2 regions of the Bacillus sp. D48C genome follow, and region 2 is predicted to be linked to the other one. Evidence: riboswitches for the same ligand, from Rfam matches in the RefSeq annotation. Region 2 holds a riboswitch; the other holds the start of a gene.

Region 1 (9,513 bases), on a different contig from region 2:
TGATATACCATTAGCGGGATTTGCTCCAGCTTGAGTAACTCCGTTAACAGTTACACTTCCTGGAATGAAAGTAGTTCCGCTAGGAATTGGATCCGTATATATAACGTTCGTTGCAGCGATATTTCCTATATTAGCTAAGGCAATACTGTAAGTTAATGTTTCACCAATATCGGTAAAAATTTTGTTGACTGATTTTGTTCCATTAATATCTGCCAGGTTAATTTGTGTCCCAGCAGAATTGCTTGTTGCAAGACCGTTAAAGGTTGTTCCTCCGGCGATAGGTGTATATTGAAATGTAATATTAGCGGTATTAGAGATAGGGTTTTGACTTGGGAGAGAAACGACAGTAGCTTGGAAAGTTACTGTACGAGAAGCACCATTATTGATTGTTCCAAGAGATATACCAGCGGCGGGATTTGCGTTTGTTTGCGGGACATTATCTACTGTTACAGTGCCAGGTATAAAGGAAGTCCCGTTAGGGAGAATGTCTGTAAAGGTAACATTATTCGCCGGAAGAAGTCCGGTGTTAGGGATCGTAACTGTATAAGTGAGAATATCTCCAATTGCAGCAACACTTTTATTCACGCTTTTCGTTGCTTGTATAGTAGGTGAATTTATGTTGATTTGTAAACCGACTGTATTTAACATATACGCATCTCCGTTAGTTGTTAAACGGATTGCGGCGGACACTTGTGAGTTTGTTAAATAAGGAGAAATATCAATAGAAGTAATATCCCAGCCCTGTCTCCCAGCGGAGATGTTTGTGCCTGTAGAAGCACTTTGATTTCGCGTTCCAAATGTCCCAGTTGTATCTAAGTTTCCAGCAGCATTATTAATTTGAGAACCGAAGAAGTTATTTACAGCATTATTTGGCCCAGATAAAGCATTTAATGAACTGAAATTTGGTCCAAATAATGCTTGATCCCCGGTTAAATCTGCATCTCCTTCAGTGGAGCTTAAGAATAATCTCCCGCTTACAGGTCCTCCTGCGGGTGTTAAAAATCCTGAAACAGCTACATCTGCACTACCAGTATCAGCAGAAACACGGTTACCAGCTACGTAAATGGTTAAGTTTCTTGCAGGCAATGTTCCGTTTTGATAAGCGACAATGAGTGTCCATCCAGCCGAGTTAATAGATCCATTTGAAGCATCTAAAGGATCAACAAGTCCAGGGACAGCTCCTGTAGTATAGGAACCAGAACCTCCCGCTTGAATAAGAGTTGTTACGTCTGCTGAACGAGTATAAAAGCCAAATGTAATAGAGTTTGAAACGAATGTTTGATTTGAAGCTGTAACAGCTGAAGGAGTAATTGAGTATGTTGAAACGGGTGTCGTAAATGAAACGGGATTTCCTAGAACACTTGTAATATTTTGATCGCGAGTTAAATAATTTCCTCCCCATATGAGTTCTGCGTAAAGAATAGTACTGCCAGCAGGAATATTTAAAATAGCGGTAGAACTATTTTGTGTATAGTTTAATGTTGTACCAGCAGGAAAAGTAGGAACTTGTAAAGCTGTATTCGTAGTTACGAACGCACCAATGGCCCCGATTGTACCAGCACGGTTTTGATTACTAATTTTACTTAAGCCTAAAGTATTACCTGTAATAGCGAGTGCGCCGTTAGTGGTGGTAGAAAATCGATTCGTAATGGGCATGTTGTCACCTCATTTACAATATAGTCTTGGTCAAAATAACATATGTGTGTGACAAATAAAGGGAAACATGTACAAGTTGATTTAGTAATAATGATTTAAATGTCTAGATAAGGGGATGGAGTATGATTGAATTGGAAATTAGGGTGGAGCGTCTTAGGAAAGAACAAATAGGCGATATTGTAGCGTTATCTTCTTATATTGGCTGGGATTATAACAGAGAAGAAATTGAAGCAGTTTTTAACTCAGGTATTGTATACGGCGTCTGGAATGAGAGAAAGGAACTTATTGCTAGCGCAGCAATTATATTATACGGGGAGGCGTTGGCATCTATTGGAATGGTAATTGTACATCCAGATTATAAGGGGAGAGGGATTGGAAAGATGATAACGAATTCATGTATGAATAGCGTATCAGCTCAAACTCCATGTATGCTTATTGCTACGGATGAAGGGAAGCCCTTATATGAAACATTAGGATTTAGGGTAGTAAGCTATGTTTCTAAATATATTTGTAACTCGTACAATGCGAATCATAAATGTGCAGAAAATGAAGAATATATGATGGTTTATAAAGAGAGTGATTTAGAAGGAATAATAAAAATAGATAAAGGCGCATTTGGGACAAGCCGAAACGAGTTTTTAAAACAAAGAATTATGCAAAGTGAGCAGTGTGTCGTTGTAAAGGATACGAAAGAAAATGTAGTAGGATACGGTATAAGTATACAAACGCCAGAAAATAAAATAATAGGACCAGTCGTTGCTAAAAATAATGCGATGGCGATGAGAATGGTACATGATTTAGCAAGAGGGCATAATGGAAAATTAAGAATGGATGTACCAGAAGGAAAGAACGATTTCATGAAAGAATTAGAGATTGCTGGTTTTAAAAAGGTGAATACACCACCAATTATGATGAAAAATAGTAATCGGTTAATAAAAAGAAATAGTGAACTATATAGTATTGCAGCACAAATTTTTGGATAAAGAAAGAATCCTTTTAAATGAAGGATTCTTTTTTGAGCTAATTTAATCACGATATTGGTCATGAGTTGGCTGAAAGAGGTCTTCCTCGATATCTCTCACCATAGAAAAATGATCAACGTTATAATGACCGTGTAAAGTTTTATTGTGATGAGCAATAATTTGCTCTGCAGATAATACGTTAGAATCAGTTGTGGAATGACCGTTTTTAATTAATGTAACATCAAATCCTTGTACAGTCGCAGTTCTAACTGCGGTGTCGATACAATGCTCTGTTTTACATCCACCGATAACGATATGGCCAATTTTCTCTTCTTTTAAAAGTTCAAGTAAAGAAGTGCCGTAGAATGAATTGGTTGCTGCTTTATTAATAAAGATTGCAGACTGAGGTACTTGAATTTGATTATGTACTTCAAATCCTTCTCCGCTGCCAGAAGCAACATCGATATCTCTTACGAAAACAATAAGAGCATTGGAATCTATTGCTTTCTGCATGGCTGTATTTAGTGTAGATAATAGCTCGATTTTACGAAAAACTTCATTTTCTTGCTCATTTCCATCAATTAATTCTTGTTGAGCGTCGATAATTAATAGTGCTTGTTTCATCGTGTCTCCCCTTTAATATGAAATAAGTTCCACTGTACATATTCCTTCAGATTGTTAGGAAATCCTCCATTGCAAGCGAATTAGAAGAGCGATTTACAAAGTTGTCAAAGAAATTTCATTCTCATAGCGTGTAAAAACATGTATGATAGGAGATGGAGAATTTTTGAGTAGGTGGGAATAACATGCAAACAGTAGAAGATTATCTTTCATTCTTACATACGAAAGGATTTAAATTATCAGAGGAAGCACAAGGGTTTATTATGTTCGGACAAGGATATACTGGTGCGTCTGATGGGATTGTGAACGCAGCAATAGAAGCGACAATTAAACATCAATTGCAGTTTGATGGTAGTTATTTCGTTGCGTTATTAGAACGATTGAAAGAGGAAGAAATTACAGATAAAAAAAGCGCTAAGGCTTTTATGCGGAAGTTACAAGCATAACTTCACGCAGCCTGCGCTTCTTTTTTTGTTTTGGAAGGCCATTCAACAAAAATCATGCCCAGGAAAATACATAGACATCCGATAATAGCAGAAATAGAAAGTTGTTCATTTGCAACGAGAACGCCTGTTAATGCAGCAAAAACGGGTTCCATTGCGAAAATAATTGCTACTCTCGTTGGAGAAGTGTGCTTTTGGGCCGATGTTTGAATGAAAAAAGCAATAGATGTTGCAAACAGGGCAGTTAGAAAGAGTGCGAATAAAAAAGATTGATTCGTCCATAGTGATACTGAAAATAATTTTTCCCAATCTTCAAACAAAAAAGCGCAAATAGAAGAAAATATACCAACAGCTAATACTTGAGATGTGCTTAATAATAAAGGTGATATTTTCTTAGAAAAGAAGCCGTTAATAAGAATATGGGCAGCGAAAGCGATTGCACAACCGAGAACAAGTATATCTCCTATATTTAATTGGAAAGAATCAGCAGCTGTTAATAAGTATAAACCTGCTGTTGCTACAGCAATACCAAGTACGATAAAAATGGTAGCTTTTTGTTTTAAAAAGATAAAAGACAAAATTGGTACCATAACGATACTAAGCCCTGTTAAGAAACCTGCTTTTGAAGAAGTTGTATAAAGTAAGCCAAATGTTTGTAATACATAGCCAACACATAAAAAGAACCCAACGATTAATCCAGCGAGGCTACTCTGTTTTATATCTTGTTTTGAAGTGTTTTTTGAGAAAATCATTTGAACGAATAATAAAATAATTCCAGCGAATAAAAAGCGAATACCATTAAAGGTAAATGGACCAACGAAAGACATAGCATTTTGAACGACAACAAACGTAGCTCCCCAAATAAAAGAGACAAATAATAAAGCAAGAGGAGCAATCCAATCTTTTTTCACACTCATACCCCCGTTAATTTTGTAATATAGCTTTTCTAGCTAATTCATCAGCTACTTTATTTTGACTACTTGGAATCCACTTAATAAAAAAGAGATCGAAGTTTTTTATGTACTGTAGTGCTTCATCTAAAAGAGGTGCAAATATTTTATTTTTTGCGTATTCCTTTTCAACAGCCCGTTCGACAAGCTGGGAATCTGTACGAAAAGAGACAGTGCTATAATTATGCTCGATGCAATATTTTAATGCTAGAAGTAAAGCGCGGTATTCTGCTTCATGATTGGACATTGTTCCAAGTGGTAATGATAATTGTACAGGTGGTTGAACGCCTTTAATAAACACTCCTGCACCAGAAGGACCAGGATTTCCTTTTGATGCACCATCAATATATACTTCAATCAAAATGAGAAACCTCCAAATTATAAGGTTATCCCCTACTTAAATATTTTTTTGAAGTAGGGGATAGAGTAGTTATCCGATTGTGATGCTGTAACGACATGTAAATGTTTCATTCGCTTGTAAAGATTGAATTCCCTTTTTGTCCTTGAAATCTTTTGCTGGATTTACTTCATCAGCGATTCCATACCAAGGTTCAATACATAAGAAAGGTGCGTTATCCCCTGGTGTCCATACGCCGACAAATGGGAAGCCATCAAATTCTACTTTTACAAATTTATTATGTTTATGAGAACGAATCGAAATTTCATTCGTATTCATATTTTCAAAAATAAGCGCATCATTTTTGAATAAATCATATGTAAGTGGCAATTCAGTTGTATTTTCAGCGATTAATTGCTTTTTGTTTGAAAGGTAAGGTCCTTCTAATACGCTTGTTTCTAAGCGTTCCGAACCATTAAACGATAAGTGATAATCTGTAAATGATTCACCATCCAATAAAGGGAAGTTGAATCCAGGATGTGCCCCAATTGAGAAGAACATCTCTTTAGAAGTAGGATTGTTTACTTCATATGTTACATGAACGCCTTGTCCTTCTAGCTCATAAGAAACGAGTAATTCGAATTCGTATGGGTATTTTTTTAACGTTTCTTCATTATTAGTAACGATATAAGTGATCTTTGTTTCACTTTGTTCTTTCACAGAGAAAGTAAGATCACGAGCGAAACCGTGTTGTGTTAATGAATATGGTTTACCGTCTACGTAGTATGTATTATCTACTAATCGGCCGACAATTGGGAACAAAATTGGTGCGCGACGTCCCCAATATGTAGAATCACCTTGCCATAAATATTCTGTGTTGTCTTCTTTTAAGCGAACGCTTTGTAATTCTGCACCTTTGTCAGAAATGGAAACGATCACTTTTTCATTTTGGATTGTTGCTATCATGAAGTGAAACCTCCTAAATCTTTCATATGTTTCATTATACGTTGTCTAAAAGAAAAAAGGTAGTTCATGATAGGAATCTATTGACGAAAGAGGGGCTACCACGTAAAATGTAATCTTGTTGCTAAAAAAAAGAATAACGTGGTTCGAAACCATCCCACGTAAAAAAACTAAGGAGATTTTGTCATGAATATTAGAACTTTAGTCGGCAATGGTATTTTAGCGGCATTATATATTGCTGTTTCTATGCTTATTCAGCCATTTGGCTTTACGAATGTACAATTTCGTATTTCAGAGATGTTTAATCATCTCGTTGTATTTAACAAGAAAGCAATTTACGGAATTGTATTAGGTGTATTTTTAACGAATCTCTTTTTCTCACCTATGATCGCTTATGATTTAGTATTTGGAGTAGGGCAATCTATTCTTGCATTAGTTGCAACGATTATTTCTATGCGATTTATTAAAGGTGTTTGGGCTCGTATGATTTTTAATACGGTTATCTTTACGATTACAATGTTTATGATTGCAATTGAACTTCATCTTGCATTGGGTTTACCATTTATGTTGTCTTGGTTAACATGTGCAGTCGGTGAATTTGTTGTAATGGCCATTGGTATGCCTGTAATGTACTGGATTAATAAGCGAGTACAATTTGAAAGATTTATGTAATAGATGAAAGAGCTATTCCTATAGGGATAGCTCTTTTTGTATGTAATCATATTGAATATAATGCTGTGACTCTAGATAAAATATAATAAAATAAAGTGAGGCTTTCATTAGCTGGCTACATATAAGAAGTCTTATATAAGGGGAATCTAGTATGAAATATAAAATTCATTGGTTGTATAAAACGAAGCGAGGATTGCAGACGGAATTAACAACAGATTATATGAACATAGAAGAAATACTTCAATTTGCAGAGGATTTTGAGAAAACAGGAAGAGCTAAGGAACTTTTATTTTACGATGAAATGGATGCAGAATGGTCATTAAAGGAAATGAAAAAACTGAGTAAACAAGTAGAGGAAGAGCCCCAAGAAATACTCATTTATTTTGATGGGGGGTATGATGTGCAAACGAAAGAAGCTGGCGTTGGTATATGTGTGTACTATAAAAAAGGAAATACAAACTACCGCATTCGCCGCAATGCATATATAGAAGGTATAGATGATAATAATGAAGCGGAATATGCATCACTATTATACGGTATGAATATACTCGAGGAATTAGGGATTAAATATGAAGCAGTTACACTTCGCGGAGATTCTCAAGTTGTATTGCAGCAATTGGCGGGAGAATGGCCTTGTTATGATGAGCATTTAAACCATTATTTAGATCAAATTGAACAAAAGGCGAAGCAAATGAAATTAAAACTTGTATGTGATCCGATATCTAGAAAACAAAATAAAGAAGCACATCAATTAGCAACGCAAGCATTAGAAGGGACAGTCATTGATAGTCATAAAGAAATAACCGAATAGAGAGGTGCAAAGGTGGATAAAAAGCAACTCATTACAGAGGTAAATGACTTATTAGAAACATATTGTGAAGGATGTTTCTTGCGAGAACATAATCGAAAGACAAATAGTAAATATTATGCACATTCATTTTGTATAAGACAATGTACAGTTGGAGAAACATTGAAAAAGTATGGAGAACAGTTGTCATAAAAAAACATCCAGAGAAAATTCTCTGGATGTTTTTTAGTGCTTTGCTTCGTTTAATTGCTGCTCGCATTTGCTTAGTTTCTTTTCCTCGTTCATTAAAAATGGTTCATCTAAATCTACTGCAACAGATTTCATAATTTCAAGCTGTGAGCGAGCTGCTTCTACTGCAGTAGTGGCATGCTCTAATGTGTCTGGATCCATTGAAATTGTTGCAGAACCTACCATCTTTTGTGCTGTTTCTACACGGAATTTTACTTCTTCAAAATCATTTACTTCTGATCCCATTAATAATTCCTCCTTTGTATAGTGCGCATTTTACATAGTTTTTGCTCTGTAAAACGGAAATATACAAAGGAATAACAAAGAAGGTTACCAAGTAAGGTAACCTCCTGTTATATGTTGGATTAAAGTTTTACTACGTTAGCAGCTTGAGGTCCACGGTTACCTTCAGTAATGTCGAAAGATACTTCTTGACCTTCTTCTAAAGCTTTGTAGCCGTCTCCTTGAATAGCAGAGAAATGTACGAATACATCGTCAGCGCCTTCCATTTCGATAAATCCAAAACCTTTTTCGTTGTTAAACCATTTTACTTTTCCTTGCATGTTACAATTCCTCCTAAAAGCGTTTACTATTTTCATTTAGTGAAATTCATTTGAAGAAATAATATAAACTAAAAATGCTATATTCTTGAATATTCTGCTAAATGATTAATTTAAATATACACGAATTGGGAGAATTTAGTCAAGTAAGCGGTTTTATTTTTTATATTTTTAAATAATTTTCCAATCAAATTTTTAAATAGGTATAGGACAGGCCGAGTATGTAATATTCTTAATTGAATGCTATACATAACGAGGTGAAAGAATGAATAGGTCGTACTTATTAGATAATGAAGGAATGAGAACGAGAACCGACATACCGGATTGGGTTGCAAAAGAATTTGAGATTTTTTCAAGTGTCGTGTTAGAACCAACTTTTCCATGTTATTTCGGTTTAACAGCTTTGAAAAAGAATGAACTTCGTTATTCATTTCTTTCTCATAATGATTGGAGTCATTTGCCGCATACAATGTTATCTTTTTTAGAGTTAATGAAAGAGAGGCCGATTGTAAGAAGGGGCTTTTTCCTTTTTGTAGAACCGGAATGTGAAGAACGATCGCTCGAATATTACCGTGATTCCTTTTGGAAAGTGTTACAGTATTTACATGAAAACGATAATCAAGCATGGCCAAAGCAAATTCCTGAAGATCCAGACCATTATTTATGGGAATTTTCATTTTGTGGTGAGCCAATATTCGCATTTGGAAACGCGCCAGCTTATAAACAGCGAAAAACTAGACATTTAGGGAATTCTCTCGTTATTGGGTTTCAGCCACGCACTATTTTTGATGGATTAGAGGGGGATCGTCCTAAAGGAGCATATTCAAGACAAATGGTCCGTGAGCGAGTTGAAAAGTGGGATCAATTGCCGAAACATCCTAACATTAGTCATTATGGTGACCCAGAGCATCGTGAATGGAAACAATATTTTATAGGAGACGATGTAGAACCAATAAAAGGGAAATGTCCTTTTCTTCATAGGATAGAAAAGTAAGAGCCATCACCTAGATGGCTCTTTTGTATATTTTGGATAAAAAAGGGTATTTTATTATGAAAGCTAGTCTATTTTTTCAAATTACATCATTAACTAGTAGTAAAGAGAGTAGAAAGGATAGAGCGATGATTGGAGCAATTATTCAGCAAATCGTATTAGGTATTTCATTAGCTGCGCCAGTAGGGCCGATTAATATTGAAATGTTAAAACGAGGAATTGAACGTGGGTTTTGGCATGCTTGGGTTGTTGGAATTGGTGGAATGACTGCAGATGTTTTATTTATGCTTCTCATTTATTTCGGTTTATCTTCTGTGTTTAT
Region 2 (9,513 bases):
AACCCACTGGTATAAGTTTTTTTGATGAATAGGTAATGGTGAAACAGAGACCTTCCAATTTAATCTTTGGAGTGGAGTAGTAAGCATATTAGAATGCGTATCACTTGTGTCATTATTATCATCGGTTAGAAAAACTACATCATGTTTATCAGTTACCTCAAAATGGTATTGTGGTTTAATGGCATTTAAAGAAGATGAAATGTAATCAAAGCGTAAACTAGCTAATAATAATCCTGAGAGCTCCTTCTGTTTATTGAATATGGGGGCAGCAATCATAATAGCTTTATGTCCAAGAACGCGATCAGTAATGACTGATGATACAGTGGTTTTTTTAGTTTGTAGCACGTCTTGAATATATTTACGGTCTGAAACATCTACGGGCTTTGATTCATCTTCAGATGCGATTGTAATGACCCCTTTTGGTGTAGCGTAATATAGACCAGAAAAGCGTGCATCGTTTCCATCTGTATCATGTACAATTTGTTTAATGCCATTTATATTACCAGTCTCGGTGCCTACAACTTTTGCAAGCATGTCTAAAGCAGAAATTGCTTCACCAAGATGATGATCTAAATAATCTCTATATAAAAAGAGAACTGTATGAGCGGATAATTTGTTTTCCTGTTTCATTTTATATGTATGATACGAATAAAATGTAGCACCAATCCCTATTGTCGGTAGGATAACAAGCAATATATATATAATTATGCTTTGGAATTTGACTTTCAAATGTGGTACTCCTTCTTTTTTTATTATCATTATATATAAACTATGTTAAAATTGTCATGTTTTTATTCAAGAATGATTCTTAATATATTAGGGGAGAGGAAATGGATGAGTGAATGCTCATTCGGAATTCACATGAAGTATGAAGTGGCATTTTCTTTTTATTGCTGAGAATTTAAGTGAAGGGTTGAAAGTTGTATGACATCAAATAATGAACGAGAAGATATTTCTCAATCTTTAAAAGTATTTATTGCATTATCTCGTGTACATCGTTCTGTTATGGATACTACAAATAAATCTATACAAAGTAACGGGTTAAATCCAACGGAATTTGCTGTATTAGAACTGCTATATCATAAAGGCGGTCAACCACTCCAGCAAATTGGTGAGCGCATTTTAATAGCCAGTGGCAGCATTACATATGTTGTAGATAAGCTGGAGAAAAAGGGATTAGTAAAGAGAATCCCATGCCCGAATGACAGACGTGTTATTTACGCGCAATTAACTGAGTCTGGCGAGAACTTTATTGCTTCTATTTTTCCGGGGCATGAGAAAGTTATACATCAGTCTTTTGAAATGTTAACGAAAGATGAAAAAGATGAATTACTTGATCTATTAAAAAAAATTGGGAAGTATGAAAAATAATAATATGTTCCAAAGGAGCTTTGGATAAATAAATCCAAGGCTTTTTTATTTGCAATGAACTCAGGGTAGTAACTGCCGAATTTTGTTGAAAATTAAGAGGGAATTCGGGAATACGTATTGAATTATAGTAAAGGTATGTAATGGAGAGGAGGCTCGTTCATGTCATTTAAAGACTATGAATATAAACGCCCAAATATTGAAGAGTTAAAAGAGAAATTTACTGTTGCTTTAGAGAAGTTTGATAACGCAAAAACTGTAGAAGAACAAAAACAAGTCATTAATTCAATTAATGAAATTCGCAACGATTTTGGTACAATGGGAAACCTTTGTTACATTCGCCATTCTGTTGATACGACGGATACTTTTTATAAGGAGGAGCAGGATTTCTTTGATGAATTCTCTCCAGTTGTACAAGGATATGGTACAAAATATTATAAGGCACTCATTAATTCTCCATTTCGTGAAGAATTAGAGGCGTATTATGAAAAACAATTATTTGCTCTAGCAGAATGTGATTTAAAAACATATTCAGATGAAGTCGTGAAAGATTTACAATTAGAAAATAAATTATCGTCGCAATATACACAGTTATTAGCATCTGCAAAAATTGACTTTGCTGGAGAAGAAAGAACGTTATCGCAACTGATTCCGTTTATGCAAGGAAAAGAAAGAAGCGAACGTAAAGCAGCAAGTGAAGCATACTACGGATTTTTAGCTGGAAATGAGGAAGAACTAGATCGTATTTATGATGAGCTTGTTAAAGTGAGAACGAAAATCGCAAAATCTTTAGGTTTCAAAAACTTTGTTGAACTTGGATATGCAAGAATGTACCGTACAGATTATAATGCGGAGATGGTGGCTAATTACCGTCAGCAAGTGCTGGATTATATCGTTCCCGTTACAACGGAATTAAGAAAGCGACAACAAGCACGTATTGGTGTAGAGAAGTTAGCTTATTACGACGAAAACTTTGAGTTTGCTACAGGGAACCCAACTCCAAAAGGAGATGCGGATTGGATTGTTGATCATGGAAAGACGATGTATAAAGAGTTATCGGCTGAGACAGATGAATTTTTCAATTTCATGCTAGATAATGATTTATTAGATTTAGTTGCGAAAAAAGGAAAAGCTGGTGGCGGATATTGTACATATATTGAGAATTATAAAGCGCCATTTATTTTCTCAAACTTCAATGGAACATCTGGTGACATTGATGTATTAACACATGAAGCAGGTCATGCTTTCCAAGTATATGAAAGTCGTAAATTTGAAATTCCAGAATATAATTGGCCAACATATGAAGCGTGTGAAATCCACTCTATGAGTATGGAATTTTTTACATGGCCATGGATGAAGCTATTCTTTGAAGAAGATGCAGATAAATATTACTTCTCTCACTTAAGTTCAGCACTTCTGTTTTTACCTTATGGCGTATCAGTTGATGAATATCAACATTATGTATATGAAAATCCTGAAGCATCACCTGAAGAGCGTAAGACAGCATGGCGTAACATAGAGAAGAAATACTTACCGCATCGTGATTATGAGGATAATGATTATTTAGAGCGCGGTGGTTTTTGGCAACGTCAAGGGCATATTTATAGTTCACCTTTCTATTATATTGATTACACGCTTGCTCAAATTTGTGCGCTACAATTTTGGAAACGTGCAAGAGATAATAGACAAGAGGCGTGGGAAGATTATGTGAATCTGTGCCAACAAGGTGGAAGTAAATCGTTCTTAGAATTAGTAGAAGTTGCAAATTTAACATCACCATTTGCTGAAGGCTGTGTGAAAAGTGTTATTACAGAAATTGAAGCATGGTTACATGCGATTGACGACACAAAATTGTAAAAAACATGCGCTTTTTTTCACATGTTTAACATCGACATAATGGGAAAATGATGAGATAATAAAAGAAAATTCAGAATACTAAAGAGGTGTTTCTAATAAGGAGCACCTCTTTTCACCAACAAAAGGGGGGAACAAGTATGCTTCAATCTAATATGGATGTGAGTTTAGAAAGTTTAGTAAACTCATTACAGTCTACCCGAAGCACGCTATTATCAGAAATTGAAATGTTAAATGATACAGAAGTGAATGTAAAGCCACGCCGTGATAAATGGAGTATTACTCAAATTTTACACCACTTGCATTTAGTTGAACAATCTGTCACGTCTGCCCTTGTATATGCTTTACAAAAAAACGAAAGAAACATGACTCCATTTAAAGACCTCCAACTTACGCTTGATCGCACACATAAACGAGAAGCTCCTCAGCAAATGCAACCAACAGAAACTTTAATGAAAAAACAGCAAGGAATTCAATTACTAGAACATTCACGACAAGAACTATTACACGCGCTTCATAGTGTTATAGATGAAAAAGATCTATTTGAAAATGGATTAAAGCATCCTGTTTTTAATGATCTGAATTTGTATCAATGGGTTCAATTTCTTGATTTGCATGAACAAAGACATCTTACGCAGTTAAAAGAGGCGAAACATGCAATTTTGCAACGCTAAAGTGGAAGAAGTGGGAAACCACTTCTTTTTTGATATGTGCATAGTTTTCTTTCTTATTTTGGAATACTACATGGAGAAAGAAAAGAAGGAGTTGAAAAAATATGTCTAAGAAGAAGCGAGAAGAGGAGCGCGCCTGGAAAGCGCGTAAAGAAAATCAACAACCGCACGGAAAAGTGAAAGCTTTTGCTGAATTAGTTGAAGGAACAGAAAAAACGTGATGATTATTTCATCACGTTTTTTGTATGAGTGGAAAAGTTAATAAAAAGGTTGTACCGATTCCTTTTTCACTTATAATATCAATTTTTCCGTTCATAGCTTGAACAACACTGAATACGACCATCATTCCAAGTCCAGTGCCTTTTTCTTTCGTTGAATAGAAAGGCGAACCAAGACGTTTTACTTGTTCTGAATCCATACCGATTCCTGTATCTTTTATATATAACTGAATATGCTTATGATCAGGAACTAATGTGAAATAAAGATCACCGCCTTTTGGCATAGCCTCAATGCAATTTTTTAAAATATTTAATAAACATTGATTTAGTTTTTGTTTTTCTCCAGCGATAAAAAAAGAAGTGCTTTGCTTTATATAATGAGTACGTACATTTGTTAAATTAGCAAGCGGTGTAATTAACGACAATGCATGTAGTAATTCTTCTTCTAACTGTAATGTTTGTTCTTTTTCAATGCTTGGTTTGGCAAAAGTTAAATAATCTGTAAGAACATGATTTGCTTGTTCGATGCCGTTAATGGCAATGTCGATATATAATTTTCGTTCCTGCTCAGTGCATGTATCTGATTGTAACAGTTGTAAAAACCCTTTCGTTGAAGTTAATGGATTGCGAATTTCATGAGAGATAGACGCTGCCATTTCACCAATTAAATGAAACTTTTCAGCATTTATAAGTTCGTTTTGGAGACGAACTTGAGTTTGTAATATGTGTAGTAAATATAAAATTAGGATCGTACCAAGCATTGAACATAACTCATATACAATAATATGCGGTATATAATCAGTCTTATTTGTAACCTTTGAAAGAAAGAAAGGTATCCAACTAAATCCGTATGTGAGACTGTAGATAATAGCAAGTGTTATTTTTATACGATTAGAAGTTCGATTGAAAAATTTATATGTTAATAGTAGAACAATAAATAGAAGAACAGAACCGATAAGAGATGGGAAAACACCTACCCCACCTAATAGTAAGCGATATATGTTTAATACAACTAAGATAGAACCACCAGCAATAGGCCCTCCCGTTAATGTACCGACAATTAATACAATATGGCGCATATCAAATTGAAAACCATTATTTGTTTTTGCTGCAAATGTAATACAGAGTACGGTAGCGAGGCAACACAATACAATAAATATAGCTGAATTTAATTTAGGAGAGCGTTTCCCTTTTTGATTCCAAAATAAATGATATACGAGCATTGTAATAAGGATGAATAATATATTTAAAAAGAGATAAATAATAAAGGATTTCAGTGGGATGCCTCCTCTCTTCTTATATTAAATTAATCATACTATAAAATGAAAGAAATGAAATAATAAATAGCGGAAAAATCAGAAATTTTTACGCTAGTATACAATATGTTACAATAAGCTGTGTCAATGAAAGAAGAAATTCCGTGCACCGCGCGGGAGAGGTTCGCGAACTCCCTCTATAAAAAACTATGGAAACAACAATATCCTTAGGTATTGTTTTGTTTTTTTATTGTGACAGTTCAAGAACGTTCTTTCTTCTTATTTATAGTAGAGAAGGAGAATGAGTGAAATGAAAAAAGAAAAAGCAGTTGTTGTTTTTAGTGGAGGACAAGATAGTACAACATGTTTATTTTGGGCAATAGAGCAGTTTGCAGAGGTAGAAGCTGTAACTTTTAATTACAATCAACGTCATAAGCTAGAAATTGATTGTGCAGCGAAAATTGCAAAAGAGCTAGGAATAAAGCATACGGTACTAGATATGAGTCTATTAAATCAACTTGCTCCAAATGCGTTAACGAGAACGGATATGGAGATTACACATGAAGAAGGTGAATTGCCATCGACATTTGTAGATGGACGAAATTTACTCTTCTTATCATTTGCTGCTGTATTAGCAAAACAAGTTGGAGCACGTCATATTGTAACGGGTGTATGTGAAACTGATTTCAGTGGTTATCCAGATTGCCGTGATGTGTTTGTGAAATCGTTAAACGTTACTTTAAATTTATCCATGGATTACCCGTTTGTCATTCACACGCCACTTATGTGGATTGATAAAGCTGAAACATGGAAATTATCAGATGAACTTGGAGCATTTGAGTTTGTTCGAGAAAAAACATTAACATGTTATAACGGAATCATTGGTGATGGTTGCGGTGAATGTCCAGCGTGCCAACTTCGTAAAGCAGGATTAGATACGTACCTACAAGAACGCGAAGGAGCGAACAACTAATGGATAATTTCTTTGGATTTCGCATCGTAGAAAATTTGCAAAAAATGGACAAGGATATTCAGCGTAAACAGCTCAAATACCATAATAAAAGAGTAATGGTCAGCAAGGAATTTACATTTGATGCAGCACACCATTTACACTGTTATGAAGGGAAATGTAAAAACTTACATGGTCACACATATAAAGTTGTATTTGGAATTAGTGGATATGTAAATGAAATAGGACTTGCAATTGACTTTGGTGATATAAAAGAGATTTGGAAGAATGAAATCGAAATTTATTTAGATCATCGTTATTTAAACGAAACGTTACCTGCAATGAATACGACTGCTGAAAATATGGTCGTTTGGATTTATGAAAAGATGGCAGAGGCACTAACTAAAGAGAATCGAGTGAACGAATATAAAGGAGCTCGCGTAGAATTTGTTCGTCTATTTGAGACGCCGACTAGTTATGCGGAAGTAAGACGGGAGTGGATGCTCGATGAGTAAAATCCCTGTCTTAGAAATATTTGGTCCGACTATTCAAGGTGAAGGAATGGTTGTAGGGCAAAAGACAATGTTTATCCGTACGGCTGGTTGTGATTATAGCTGCGCTTGGTGTGATTCTGCTTTTACATGGGATGGATCAGCTAAAAATCAAATTAGACAGATGACAGCAGAAGATATTTGGGATGAGCTTGTTGCAATTGGAGGAGAAAAATTTTCTCATGTTACGATTTCAGGCGGGAATCCGGCATTGCTGAAAAATATTGAGTTTCTTCTTTCTATATTAAAAGAAAATGGAATGCGGACGGCAATTGAAACTCAAGGGAGTAAATGGCAAGATTGGTTACTTCAAATTGATGAAGTAACAATTTCTCCAAAACCACCAAGTTCGACGATGAAAACAGATTTTCAGAAGTTAGATGCTATTATTCAGAAACTAGCAGGAAAAGATATTAGTTTAAAAGTAGTAGTATTCGATGATCATGATTTTGAATATGCAGTTAAGATGCACGAACGTTATCCAGATGTACCATTTTTCTTGCAAGTAGGAAACGATGATACAAAAACAGTGGATGATGCGATGCTTATTAAAAAATTATTAGATAAGTATGAGTGGCTGATTGATAAAGCTGTAAATTGTAAAGAGATGAATGATGCAAAAGTATTGCCCCAGCTTCATGCGTTAGTATGGGGAAATAAACGCGGCGTATAATGAGAAGGGATGTTTAAAATGACAGGAAGATTAGATGAAGATTTAAAAGATGTAACATTACTAGGAAATCAAAATACAAAATATTTATTTGAATATAGCCCAGAAATATTAGAGGTATTTGATAATAATCATCCAAACCGTGATTATTTTGTAAAATTCAATTGTCCTGAATTTACAAGTTTATGTCCGAAAACAGGACAACCAGATTTTGCAACAATTTATATTAGCTATATTCCAGAGCAAAAAATGGTAGAGAGTAAATCTTTAAAGTTGTATTTATTTAGTTTCCGCAATCATGGTGATTTCCACGAAGATTGCATGAACGTTATTATGAACGATTTAATTAAATTAATGGATCCACGTTACATTGAGGTATGGGGGAAATTCACACCACGTGGTGGCATTTCAATTGATCCATACTGCAACTACGGTCGCCCGGGGACGAAGTATGAACAAATGGCTGACTACCGCATGATGAACCACGATCTATATCCGGAAACAATTGATAATCGTTAATAGAAAGAAAGGGCCTGTATACTATACAGGCCCTTTCTTTCTATTATATTATGCATTTTGATTAATGACAGTATAGTTTTTATGACTTACAACTGTAAGAGGTTCCATATCTAGTTCTCTAAAATTCTTCATAATTGTTATATCAACAATAACAGAGTTTTGATTTACTTTTTGAACACGGCCTTGCATTCCACCTTTAAATTCGATGATATCTCCAGTTTCTGCGATCTGCATAAGCAACTCTCCTTGTTACAGTTTTCCCAAAAAAAGAATAAATTTGGGTTTTTTTATTTCCTCCTATTTTGAACCATATTTCCTACTTTGTAAATGTTTCCAAAGTAAAAATTCGAAAAAAATTCACTTTTTGTAAGAAAATATGTAGAAAATCCATGTTATTTGAAAAAATAGCAAAAATGCGAAAATCTTTATATCGAGGTATAATGAAAAAGTAGAATAACCTGCTGAAGTGGGAGAAATTAGAGGCGGTAAAATGATGTTTGAATTTGTGGGGAGTGTTATAGCTTTAATTTTATTTTTATTTTCTTATATGCATTTAAAAAAGATTCGTCAATATGATACGAATACATATTTTGATGGGATGGATGGTACCCATGCTTCGATAACACATGATAGTGGTGGGGAGATGTAAAGGTATATAACTTTCTTTTCTTGCGTGGTATGATATTTAGAACTAGTGCATAATAGAGTTCGTAAGTGATGAATGGAGAGTGAAAAGAATGAAGATTTCTTTTATTCGTCATGGTTGTTTAGGTCGTATAAGAGAACCGATGACAATTAATTCATTTCACGAATGGATGAAACAGTATGATTCCGAATCAATGATACAAAAAGCTAAAATGCCGATAGAAACAATAGAGGCAATTGAAGCAGCGAAATTTGTCTTAACAAGTGATCAAAGGCGTGCTGTACAATCAGCAGCTGAATTGACAGATTCTTTATCTTTTATGCAAAATTCTCTTTTTAGAGAAGCTGAAGTTCCTTCATGCTTTTTTGCTCCGAAGTGGTTGAAATGCACAATTAAGGTATGGATGTTCATTGGACGAACATTATGGATACTTGGCTACCATAAAGATGTTGAGTCTTATAAGGAAGTAAGAGAGAGGGCAAGGCAAGCGGCTTACCTGTTACATCGTTATGCTCTCGTACATGGAAGTATTGCTCTTGTAGGTCATAAGTATTTTAATTCGATGATTGGAACGGAGCTGAGGGCAATGGGATGGTCTGGTTCTCCTATTTTGCATAGAAAGCCATGGGGATGTACAACATATACGTTTCACGAGGCGATGGATGGAAATATATTAAATACGAATTTAACATAAAAGCACACGATTTATATAAATCGTGTGCTTTCTTTTTAAGGTATAGAAATTTTGACGTTTAATGTTTTTACGAGATGAGCATAAGGTTCGCCTACTAGCATAACAATTTCATCTTTT

Evidence for each region. Region 2 has a riboswitch for preQ1 ahead of queC (7-cyano-7-deazaguanine synthase QueC). Riboswitches for the same ligand answer to the same signal wherever they lie in the genome.
Region 1: it holds a riboswitch for preQ1, as region 2 does, so the genes downstream of both, ACLBXA_RS26435 (QueT transporter family protein) here and queC (7-cyano-7-deazaguanine synthase QueC) in region 2, are expected to answer to the same signal.

What each region holds. Positions count from the first base shown of each region.
Region 1 is NZ_JBKFAQ010000016.1:47,711-57,223, reverse strand. Features, by position in the region: gene ACLBXA_RS26470 (DUF7507 domain-containing protein) at 1-1,656, opposite strand, end outside; gene ACLBXA_RS26465 (GNAT family N-acetyltransferase) at 1,779-2,639, shown strand; gene ACLBXA_RS26460 (cysteine hydrolase family protein) at 2,682-3,242, opposite strand; gene ACLBXA_RS26455 (DUF6123 family protein) at 3,425-3,685, shown strand; gene ACLBXA_RS26450 (DMT family transporter) at 3,688-4,593, opposite strand; gene ACLBXA_RS26445 (reverse transcriptase-like protein) at 4,607-4,993, opposite strand; gene ACLBXA_RS26440 (aldose 1-epimerase family protein) at 5,063-5,935, opposite strand; PreQ1 riboswitch class I at 6,068-6,112, shown strand; gene ACLBXA_RS26435 (QueT transporter family protein) at 6,119-6,604, shown strand; gene ACLBXA_RS26430 (ribonuclease H family protein) at 6,756-7,415, shown strand; gene ACLBXA_RS26425 (zinc-finger domain-containing protein) at 7,428-7,604, shown strand; gene ACLBXA_RS26420 (DUF2564 family protein) at 7,638-7,886, opposite strand; gene cspB (cold shock-like protein CspB) at 8,006-8,203, opposite strand; gene ACLBXA_RS26410 (YqcI/YcgG family protein) at 8,466-9,194, shown strand; gene ACLBXA_RS26405 (LysE family transporter) at 9,209-9,513, shown strand, end outside.
Region 2 is NZ_JBKFAQ010000005.1:159,142-168,654, forward strand. Features, by position in the region: gene ACLBXA_RS14925 (DUF3149 domain-containing protein) at 1-729, opposite strand, end outside; gene ACLBXA_RS14930 (MarR family winged helix-turn-helix transcriptional regulator) at 925-1,371, shown strand; gene ACLBXA_RS14935 (M3 family oligoendopeptidase) at 1,531-3,225, shown strand; gene ACLBXA_RS14940 (DinB family protein) at 3,363-3,896, shown strand; gene ACLBXA_RS14945 (DUF6254 family protein) at 3,998-4,114, shown strand; gene kinB (sporulation sensor histidine kinase KinB) at 4,126-5,334, opposite strand; PreQ1 riboswitch class I at 5,541-5,584, shown strand; gene queC (7-cyano-7-deazaguanine synthase QueC) at 5,678-6,340, shown strand; gene queD (6-carboxytetrahydropterin synthase QueD) at 6,340-6,831, shown strand; gene queE (7-carboxy-7-deazaguanine synthase QueE) at 6,824-7,540, shown strand; gene queF (preQ(1) synthase) at 7,559-8,056, shown strand; gene ACLBXA_RS14975 (YkvS family protein) at 8,105-8,290, opposite strand; gene ACLBXA_RS14980 (hypothetical protein) at 8,550-8,705, shown strand; gene ACLBXA_RS14985 (phosphoglycerate mutase) at 8,794-9,396, shown strand; gene ACLBXA_RS14990 (GNAT family N-acetyltransferase) at 9,432-9,513, opposite strand, start outside.